DNA from 2 places in the Paenibacillus sp. MMO-58 genome. Region 2 is predicted to be linked to the other one. Evidence: predicted binding sites of a transcription regulator. Region 2 holds the regulator's gene; the other holds the start of a gene.

Region 1 (5,287 bases), on a different contig from region 2:
TGAAAGCGGAATCGCTCATATTGCGTCAAAAAACTTTCACGGCTGCCAAAGAGCCTGCGAAGTTCAGCAGTTCCGACCGGGAACTTCCCTGCAGACGTCCGGATTAAAAATTTGTGGTTCTGTGTTACACGGTGGGGCCCATTCCAACTCCGAGGGACTCGGACCGCTATAACATAACGTCCATTCGCTAGTTGAATCGCTCTGAAGCGGGCTTGCATAATTTGCGGATCCGTGTTGTTAAGCAGCGCTTGACTATAGCGTAATATCAGGGCGTCCGGATCATCAAGTTCAAGTCCATTAATCGCTAGAGGCACCCCAGCATTCTCCGGTATACCAATAAAGAGATCCCCTCCTTGCGTATTAGCAAACGCAACCAGCCCTTCTACCAAGGAGATGATATTCGAAATCTCCCCTTTGTACTCAAGGCGATATCCTTCAGGCGTTTGCGTATCCACCAAAAACTGCAGAGCAGCTTCGTCGATTTGATCGAAGTCCTTATTTAATGTTGTCATTTTTACATGTACCCTCCTGCCTAATGCCTAACTATATAATGAGTCTCTCGTGATTACGAACATCGCTTTAGTTGGAACAATATGTATATATTTTCGCACAAAATAAAAAACCCCGCTACGTTAAATATATCCGGGTAAGAGATACTTAAAGGGCCGCTAACCATGATATCCTCTTCAACCTGTCCAGCAGCGCGCTGCCGGCCGAATCCGGACCCGGACAGAACTAGCACAGCTACAGCGAAAAGAGCACTCTCGACTTCGAGAGTGCTCCTCCTATTTTTATGGACAATATACTGTCATCAGTAGAGGATGCAGAGCAGCATAGCAACGGACGTCGCCGGCGCGATCCCCTCGAGTGCGTGCTGCTGCACTCCGTTCGTCTCGGTCGGAGCCTCAAACCGCCGCCCTTATTTTTTGCAACTGCGCACAAAAAAAGAGAAAGGGCATTTTTCAAATGCCCTTTCTTATTTAGAATTTATAGTAACTTCTTCCTTGATCAAATCTGCGCTGGAATTTCGTACGTTTCCAATATCCTTTGATACAGGGTATTTAATCATTTCCGTATCGGGATATGCATTCAAGTAACTTAAAACCCTCTCAGTGTCAGCGATTTGGGGGTTAATCCAGTCCGCAGCACCGGCGCCAGTCAAAATTACTGGCATACGGTCATGCACAGTGGCCACGAGATCATTCGGCGTTGTTGTGATAATCGTGGAAGTTTGAATTTCATTTCCTGAATCCGGATCGTGCCAGGTATCGAATAGTCCGGCGAATCCGTAAACCCCTTTTGAAGCCAATTGGAATCGGTACGGCTGCTTACTGCCGGCTTCCTGTTTCCATTCAAAAAACCCATCACTTACGATGAGAATTCTATTCCTCTTCAATAAATGACGAAATGAAGGCTTCTTTTCGATTCCTTCCGAACGTGCGTTAATTGTCTTGTAAGCGATTTTGGCATCGTTGGCCCAGAAAGGGATTAGCCCCCATCGAAAGCCCTCCAGTACCCGCTTCCCGTCGCGCTCAATAATGCATGGGATTGTTTGGGTAGGTGCTACGTTATACCGCTTCGTATACTCATAATTCACTTCGTCAACCGAAAAGGTATCAATGATTTCATCCAGCTCGGCCGTAATCGTAAATCTCCCGCACATGTCGCATCCCTCCTGCAATATATTTACCCTGGAGCGAGGCTATTTAGTCAACTTGGCTTTTTATTATCATCTTAACTATGCTAATCTAACACTTACCAGTTCCCTAAAGTCTACCCATTCTGAGGCTCCTTCTTCTTCAACTTTAAACCTTTTCAAATGATATGCAACGTCGGATACAACACCTGTCAAAATTCTATCTCCATAGGGATCAAACAAGTGGATTTCCAATGTTTTTCTTTCATACAACGACTCACCAATGTTATTGAGAATGATTTCCCATTCATCCTCATGTAGAGTTGGTCGTTTCTTTCTAGTTAGTTCTTTCATGTGTTGATTAATTCGTTCCTTGTGTTCTGGAAGCATCATACGGCTGGATTCCCAGAGACCATTACCGCTAAGTTTCTTACTCATTTGTAATGTCCTCCTATTTTAGCAGCTCGATCAATGGCCTGACCTGCTGTTGTAAGTGAGCTTGCTCTCAAAATAGAAATCTCCCCAAATCTATCCTTTATTTCATCCATGACTTTATCAATTGCCCGTTTCTTTTCTGTATCCTCAAATAATGAAAGTTGATAAGTGTCTGCACTCGATAAATTAGACAATGCAACGCTTAGTCTTCTTACAGGCTGTCTATCCCAATGCTTGTAAAAGATCTTCTTCACCGCAGCATACACATCAAGTGTAACGTTTGTAGGATCAAGCAATTTCATCTGTCTGCTAAAGCCTGTTGGATGATCCCAATCTGCTCCACCTAACCCCATTGAGACTACAGAACCCATAAGGCCTTTCTCACGAGTTCTTCTGCATATTTGGGAGCATAAATCCAATAACACAACCTCAATCTCCCACGCCTCCCTGAAGTCCCTAGGTAAGGTCATGCCATTTCCGATCACTTTCTGATGGGCATGAGTTGTAGGAGTTACTGGAGAATCATCAATGCCGTTTGCAGTCCTCCATATCACCAAACCATTGACTCCCCATTTTTTCTGAAGTCGTTTGACAGGTGTATTGGCAAGTTCTCCAATTGTACGAATACCCATTACATACAAGTGTTTCTGCATCCTAGAACCAATACCCCACATGTCGCCTACAGGCTTATCCCATATGTGTTTATTCAACTCATCCTTTTCAAGATAGAAGATACCGCCATCAATTTTCTTGCTTATCAAATCACAGCATAGCTTCGCAGTCACCTTGTTTTCTGAAATTCCAGCTCGGGCATAGATTCCTGTTTCCATCATAATTCTATCCTGAATAGACTTAATCACAGCTTTTATCGAATTGCCAAACAAGTGCAACGTGCCTGTAATATCAATGAATAATTCATCGATACTGTATGGCTCAACCAAATCACTGTATGACTCTAAAATTTTTGTGATAAGCATTGAAGTTTCAAGATATTTTTCCATCCGAGGCCTCATCACAACTAGATCAGGACATTTCTGTAATGCTTGCCATAAAGCTTCAGCTGTAGTTACACCGTATTTCTTTGCAATTGGGCAAGCCGCTAAAATAATTCCCGATCTACGTTCTGGGTCTCCTGCAACAACGAGAGGTTTGTCTTTATATTCTGGATTCGCTGCTTTCTCAACAGAAGCATAGAACGATTGCATATCGATTAACGCTATAGTGGACTTATTCTTTTGGGTCACAGTTTCCCCTCCATAAGAACGTTTGTTTGCATGTATATGCATTATACTACGAACAAGTGTTTGATATGCAAGGTAAATTTATTCAAATCTGTTCAATTTCCGTTTAGTCAGACATCTCCATTTTTTGTTGAACTGATCCGAGAGCTAATAACAAGAAAAGGCTGCCGTTTGAGTGGGCAGCCTTCAATATTTTCTATGTTATTTTAACGGCGGAAACTTTGAGCCCCACCGCCGCTTAAGCTTTGTTCAGCAATCTCAACTAAACGACGTGTAATTGAACCACCGATTTTTCCTGCATTATAAGTAGTTAAATCACCGTTATAACCATCACGAGATAACGAAATGCCAAGTTGTGATGCAACTTCAAATTTCATTTGATCTAGAGCCTGAGCTGCCTGCGGTACCACTACAGAACTGTTCTTTGCCATAAGTAAGCCCTCCTGATGTGTTGTTTAATTGGTGCTGGAATTAATTTCTCCAACGAAAATCCATATTATACAAGGAATATATATGGGATTCTCATGTCTTGAAAAAATAAAGGATGAGACTGAAAAATTTAGCCGCGAAAATAAAGTTATAGACTTCTAGGACTTTATTTTCCCGTCCATGACAGCTGCTGTTCCGTTTCTAGGGGGCAGTCTACCTTATTTCCTCAGAACATCTCAGGCATGCTGCTACCAGGTTCTGAAATCACTTTAACGGACCAGAGCTCAGATGCAGTTTTATTCTTAAACAGAATGAAATTCTCTCTGTTTGCCTCAGATCCTTTTCCATAAATACGATGAAACTCTTTATGGTACTCCTCTTTAATAGAAAATCCTTCTATTTTCAGGAGTTGCTCATCATACCCTTCGGTTATCTTGATGCGCTCTGCCTCCGTATATTCACCTATTGTCTGATAGATCGGTAAACCTAACTTCTTTAAAACGGAATCACGTAGTATATGGAAGGGTTCAGCATGATGAACATGAAGCTTTCCGCCTCGATCTCCAGAGATGACGCATGTGTAGTTATAATATTTAAGCCATTTCTGCTTCCACTCTTTTTCACGTTCTCGTAGATAATAGTTAATTTCTGTTGTTCCACCTCTCCAAGCCAAGTTATCCTTCCCTCTTCTGACAACCTGCCGGCCTTCCTTAAAATTGAGTTTTTGCGCTACTGATATATTTTCACTTTTGCATTTTGCACATCCTCCATGACCGTTAAGGATATTGTCCGTATTCGTCATATAATCCACCTCAGGATGTTTTTGGCACTCGAATCGGAGCTTTTGATGCGCGTTTATATATTCCTGGCCATCACGAATACGAAAGCCCAATGCAAGACATTTTGTCGCCACTTCTTCTTGAGAGGAGCGCTGCCTTACACTAAGCTCCTCATTCGTGCAAAGCGGGCAACCGGAACGCTTTACGTCATCGTATGTTTTATGCTGCACTTGTTCCGGATGTCTTGGACATTTATAAGCCATTTTCGTTTTTGCATCAACGTAAAATTCATCAAGCAACACCAGTCCTTGATCTTCAAATGCCTTTTTGGCGATTATAAAATACTTTGGCCTTAGTTTCTCTGCTTTTCTTTCATTAGCACATGGACGGCATCCTTTACCCTTTAACAAATTATGATAAGTAATTGGCTTTAGTTTAGCATCCGGATGCTTTAAGCAACGATATCGAAGCGGGATTTGTGTAGAAGTAAATTCCTCTTCGGTTGTGAGCAGTTCATAATCTCTATTTTCAAATGCGGCTTTGATCTCCGCATAATTTGTTCTTCGATTATCTGCCCTCGCAATCTTTGCACAAGAATAGCAGCCGTAGCCGGATTTTAGCTTGTGATACGAGATACCAGGTTGTACCTCATAAGGATGGGCAAAACAAAAAAAGGCAAGTCTCTCCGTAGTATTACGATAATTTTCTTTTGTCGTCAGCAGCATAAGTCCTTTTTCCGAAAACCGCTTTTCAACATCCTCATATGT
Region 2 (5,287 bases):
CCAGCGACTGTTCTCTTTTAATGACGTGGAACGGTTATTGGAAATTAAGGCGTTAATCGAAAAAGGCGTTAATATCGCCGGCATTAAGCAAGTCATGAATCCGGTTTCAAAAGAATCGGACGATGCAACAATCGTAAGCGAGCAGTCCGAAGTGAAGCGCAAGGAGCTATCCGACGCGCAGCTGCACCGCCTTCTCAAGCAGCAATTGCTGGAGAAACGTCCAGGCCAGGCTTCGCTTATTCAAGGTCAGTTGTCCCGTTTCTTGAACAAGCGCTAGCATGTCCTATTAATGCTGATGCTTACGAAGTAAGAATAGCTTCGCAATTCTTTAAGCGTATGCTTCCGAAGCAAGAATTGCTTCACAATTCTTTTGAAGGAGATGAATGCTGTGAGCTACACAAAAGAGGATATTAAACGCATTGCGGAGGAACAGAACGTTCGATTTATCCGTCTTCAATTTACCGATTTACTCGGTACGATCAAAAACGTAGAGATTCCGGTAAGCCAGCTGGATAAAGCATTAGATAATAAAATGATGTTTGACGGATCTTCCATTGAAGGTTACGTTCGTATCGAAGAATCTGACATGTACTTATACCCTGATCTGGATACTTGGGTAGTATTCCCATGGGTTGCGCAAGACCGCGTTGCCCGTCTGATCTGTGATATTTATATGCCTGACGGCACTCCGTTCGCGGGCGACCCGCGCGGTATTCTGAAGCGTGCGCTGCAAGAAGCGGAAGAAATGGGCTTTACGGCAATGAACGTTGGTCCGGAACCGGAATTCTTCCTGTTCAAGACGGATGAGCGCGGAGAGCCTACAACCGAGCTGAATGACCAAGGCGGATACTTCGACCTTGCGCCAATGGACATGGGCGAGAACTGCCGCCGTGAAATCGTACTGACGCTGGAAGAGATGGGCTTCGAGATTGAAGCTTCCCACCATGAGGTTGCTCCCGGCCAACACGAAATCGACTTCAAATATGCGGACGCGATCAAAGCCGCAGACCAAATTCAAACGTTCAAGCTTGTTGTTAAGACGATTGCGAGACAGCATGGCCTCCATGCTACCTTCATGCCGAAACCGCTGTTTGGCGTAAACGGTTCCGGTATGCACTGTCACCAATCGCTCTTCCAAGGCAACACTAACGTATTCTATGAAGAGAAGGATCGTCTGGGTCTTAGCCAAACCGCACGTTACTACATGGCCGGTATTCTGGAGCATGCGCGTGCGATGGCGGCTATTACGAACCCTACGATCAACTCTTACAAACGGATGGTTCCAGGTTATGAAGCCCCTTGCTACGTAGCTTGGTCGGCGAGCAACCGTTCGCCAATGATCCGTATCCCGGCTTCCCGCGGCCTTAGCACGCGTATCGAGGTTCGCAACCCGGATCCGGCTGCTAACCCGTACCTCGCTCTTGCCGTAATGCTGAAAGCCGGCCTTGACGGCATCAAGAACAAAACTGCCCTTCCGGCACCTGTAGACCGTAATATCTACATCATGACGGAAGAAGAGCGCCTGGAATCAGGCGTGCCAAGCCTTCCTTCCGATCTGAAGGAAGCACTCGACGAAATGCTCCGCAGCGACGTTATCTGCGAAGCACTAGGCGAGCATGCTTTGGCTCACTTCTATGAGCTGAAGGAAATTGAATGGGACATGTATAAAACACAAGTCCATCAATGGGAACGCGATCAGTATCTGACGCTGTACTAGGAAGGAAATCCCTTGGCGCTCTAAGCGTCAAGGGATTTTTTCTATCTCCTATATAAAGTCGGAGGGCTGACGGGAATAATGTTCGCAAGAATGATGTAGACGATAAGATTGCAGGGGATAAAGAGAAGGAAAAGAAGTCTAACAAACAAGGATGAAAGGTTGAAGTATTCGGCGATTCCTCCGCAAACTCCGGCTATGGATTTATCGAATACGGACCTCGTTAATTTCTTCTTCACGCTTAACCACCTCGTTACCAACAAGTAATACGATAATACCATAATCAGGTAAATAAAAAGAGGCTGTTCTCCCTAACCGAATGCAAATCGGATTAGCGGGAACAGCCTCTTTTATTCGAACGGATTAGTGGAAGTCACGGAACAAGCCAACTACCTTACCAAGAATGGTGACATTGTTCAAACGGATTGGCTCCATGGTGGAGTTCTCCGGCTGAAGGCGGATATGATCCTTCTCTTTGTAGAAGGTCTTAACCGTCGCTTCGTCATCTTCCGTCATGGCTACTACAATATCGCCGTTGTTGGCGGTTTGCTGCTGGCGGACGATAACATAGTCGCCGTTATGTATACCGGCTTCAATCATGCTGTCGCCAATGACATTCAGGATAAATACCTCATCGTCGCCTACGAAGTGTGCGGATAACGGGAAGTACTCTTCAATATTCTCAGTCGCCGTAATCGGCACGCCTGCCGTTACTTTGCCGACGATTGGCACTTGAGCCACAGCGGGGAGGATAATGCCGTCAACACCGTCTTGATCCAAAATTTCGATCGCCCGAGGTTTCGTTGGATCTCGTCTGATCAGGCCTTTCTTCTCAAGCCGATCCAGATGGCCATGAACGGTGGAGCTTGACGCCAGGCCAACCGCTTCGCCGATTTCGCGAACAGAAGGCGGGTATCCTTTGTCCCGAACCTCATTCTTAATAAATTCAAGAATCGACTGCTGGCGGTTCGAAATCTTAGACACGTGAATCACTCCAATATACTATTTGAAGAAAATTATAGCATAGAACCGGAGTTCGTACAAACATAAGTTCTTAAAAACAAAAGTTCGCATTTTTTATTGACTACAAACATTTGTTCGTGTTATTCTAAGGACATAAGAAAACAGAACAAACGTTCGGGGAGCGATAATAATGATCATGAATCCATCTTTTTATAAAAGTATCCATAATGAAGAAACTGCTAAAACGTTCAAATCGCGGGGACATCACCTTCAACGTCATGCATTTAAACTTATTGTGTGTGCCGCAGTGTTCATTCTTCTCTTTACAAGTTTCCTTATGATGCGTACGAATGCATCGTCCGATCATATTCAAGAGGCTGCAGCGAATGAGCAAACGGTTATCGTAACGGCTGGAGATACGTTGTGGGGGATTGCAGATCGTTTTACTGAGGGCTCCAAGGACATCAGACAATACATATACAAGATTAAGGAACGCAACCAATTAAGCTCGGTCGAGCTACGGCCAGGACAGGTGTTAATTATTCCTAAATAGGCTATATAATCGGAAGGATAGGCAATTCGGACACAGGATGTTCGAAATTGCCTGTCCTTTTCTTATTCTTCTATCATTGCCTTGACAATTGCTCGCGTTAAAAGTCAAAATAGGTAAGAAGGATGAGTAATAAGCAAATGAGGTGAAGGCAGTGGAAGAAGTCATCGCGCGTATTAACGAATTATCCCGTAAAAATAAAACGGTAGGTTTAACCGAAGAGGAAATAGCGGAACGTGCCGTATTGCGTCAGAAATATTTGGAGAATTTCAAAAGGAATTTCCGCCAGCAGTTGGATACGATTGAGATTGTAGACGGCGATCCTAACGATGTTGCTCACTAATGGCTTTACATTTATATAGCTAGCGTTGGCGCCGTTCCATGAACGGCGCTTGCAATATACAATAGGAGGAATAAGCTTGTCACGCACATGGGAGCGCAAAGTGCGCAAAAATACGAACCAAATTAACAAAGCGCGTAAAAAGCATGGAGCATCGCAGATTGGCACTTCATCTAAACCCAAGGTAGACCGTTTTACCGGCCGCAACTACATATTCCCGATTGTGCTCATTTTGTTGATCAGTATGTATACCGTTTTCGTTACGACGGATCCATCCTTTGAGCCTACGTCTATGTTCTGGGTAACGATCGGCTGCTACATTTTCCTGGCGCTTATTTTCTTCTTGCGCCGTCCTTACATTTCAATCGGCAAAGATTATATCCAGACCCGTAAAATGACGGGGGACAAGCAGCTGCATGTAACCAACATTAAAGGGATCAGCGTTCAAAACGGAGCTGTAGTGATCATGCAGCAAAAAGGCGCAAACTGGGTATTCTCGCGGCTGCTTAACCGTTATCCAACGGATGAGATCAGCAGCAGACTGCAGGATTTCGCCAAAACACACAATTTGCCTTTTGAACAAAAATAGAAAAAGAGTAGGAGAGTTATGCGAATTATGGGGAAGCAAGCGGTTCTATTTGATCTTGACGATACGCTGTTGTGGGATGACCGCAGCGTAAAAGAAGCATTTGAAGCAACATGCCAAGCCGGTGCGGAAGCTGCCGGCGTTGACTCGGAGCAGCTTGAAGAAGCCGTACGCAAAGAAGCGCGCGCTCTTTATGAATCCTATGAGACGTTCCCGTTCACGAAGATGATCGGTATTAACCCGTTTGAAGGGCTCTGGGCGAATTTTCGCGAAGGCGAGCAGGAAGAGTTCCGCAAGCTGGAGCAGCTTGCGCCGGGTTACCGCAAGGAAGCTTGGACACTCGGCTTGCGTGCGCTTGGCGTTGATAACGAAGAGCTGGGCGCTAAGCTGGCAGAGCAGTTCCCTGCGGAACGCCGCAAACGTCCGTTTGTCTATGACGAAACGTTCCGCGTGCTGGATGCGCTTAAAGGAAAGTACAAGCTGCTTTTGCTGACAAACGGTTCTCCGGATCTGCAGCGCGAGAAGCTTGCCGGCGTTCCTGAGCTGACTCCTTACTTCGATCACATCATTATCTCGGGCGAGTATGGTGAGGGCAAGCCTGCAGCTTCCATCTTCCGCCATGCGATGGAACGACTCGGAATCGAGCCGGATCATGGCATTATGGTTGGCGACAAGCTGACTACCGATATTCTAGGTGCGAATACGGTTGGCATGACATCCGTATGGGTGAACCGTCATGGTGCGGTTCGCAATGACGAAATCATTCCTTCGCATGAGATTACTCATTTGGAAGAACTGCTGCTGCTTCTCGAGCAATAATGAACAAGACAAAGCCCCTCGCCATCGGATGATGGAACGAGGGGCTTTTTTTAAAAGATCTTATTTAACGAAAGCAGGGTCTTCGAACGGATGCGCAATCCAGCCTTCTGTTTCGATGAACAGACGTACGGCTACGATTTGGCGGTTATCCATCAACGTGAAGAAGTGAGGGATTCTTTCCGGTACGGAGATAACGTCGCCGGCTTCGAGTTCAACGTCGAAGTAACCAACTTCTTCGGTACCTTTGATAACGAAGATGCCTTTCCCGGCTGTAATCGCGCGGACTTCATCTTCTGTATGTGTATGAACGGATTC

The links. The regulator LexA, encoded in region 2, represses DNA repair genes until DNA is damaged. The targets are predictions, from matches to a motif close to CGAACATATGTTCG.
Region 1: a site for LexA is predicted at 3,365-3,378, ahead of WFJ73_RS23130 (DNA polymerase IV). Genes of this name have one in related genera too.

What each region holds. Positions count from the first base shown of each region.
Region 1 covers NZ_JBBCVY010000008.1:231,453-236,739, forward strand. Annotated here, with positions in the region: gene WFJ73_RS23115 (AlbA family DNA-binding domain-containing protein) at 1-512, opposite strand, end outside; gene WFJ73_RS23120 (SOS response-associated peptidase) at 977-1,663, opposite strand; gene WFJ73_RS23125 (YolD-like family protein) at 1,739-2,074, opposite strand; gene WFJ73_RS23130 (DNA polymerase IV) at 2,071-3,315, opposite strand; gene WFJ73_RS23135 (alpha/beta-type small acid-soluble spore protein) at 3,519-3,743, opposite strand; gene WFJ73_RS23140 (hypothetical protein) at 3,968-5,287, opposite strand, start outside.
Region 2 covers NZ_JBBCVY010000001.1:1,128,026-1,133,312, forward strand. Annotated here, with positions in the region: gene WFJ73_RS05180 (MerR family transcriptional regulator) at 1-277, shown strand, start outside; gene glnA (type I glutamate--ammonia ligase) at 389-1,717, shown strand; gene WFJ73_RS05190 (PspC domain-containing protein) at 1,759-1,995, opposite strand; gene lexA (transcriptional repressor LexA) at 2,078-2,698, opposite strand; gene WFJ73_RS05200 (LysM peptidoglycan-binding domain-containing protein) at 2,868-3,230, shown strand; gene WFJ73_RS05205 (DUF896 domain-containing protein) at 3,382-3,570, shown strand; gene WFJ73_RS05210 (hypothetical protein) at 3,647-4,156, shown strand; gene WFJ73_RS05215 (HAD family hydrolase) at 4,184-4,972, shown strand; gene WFJ73_RS05220 (acireductone dioxygenase) at 5,033-5,287, opposite strand, start outside.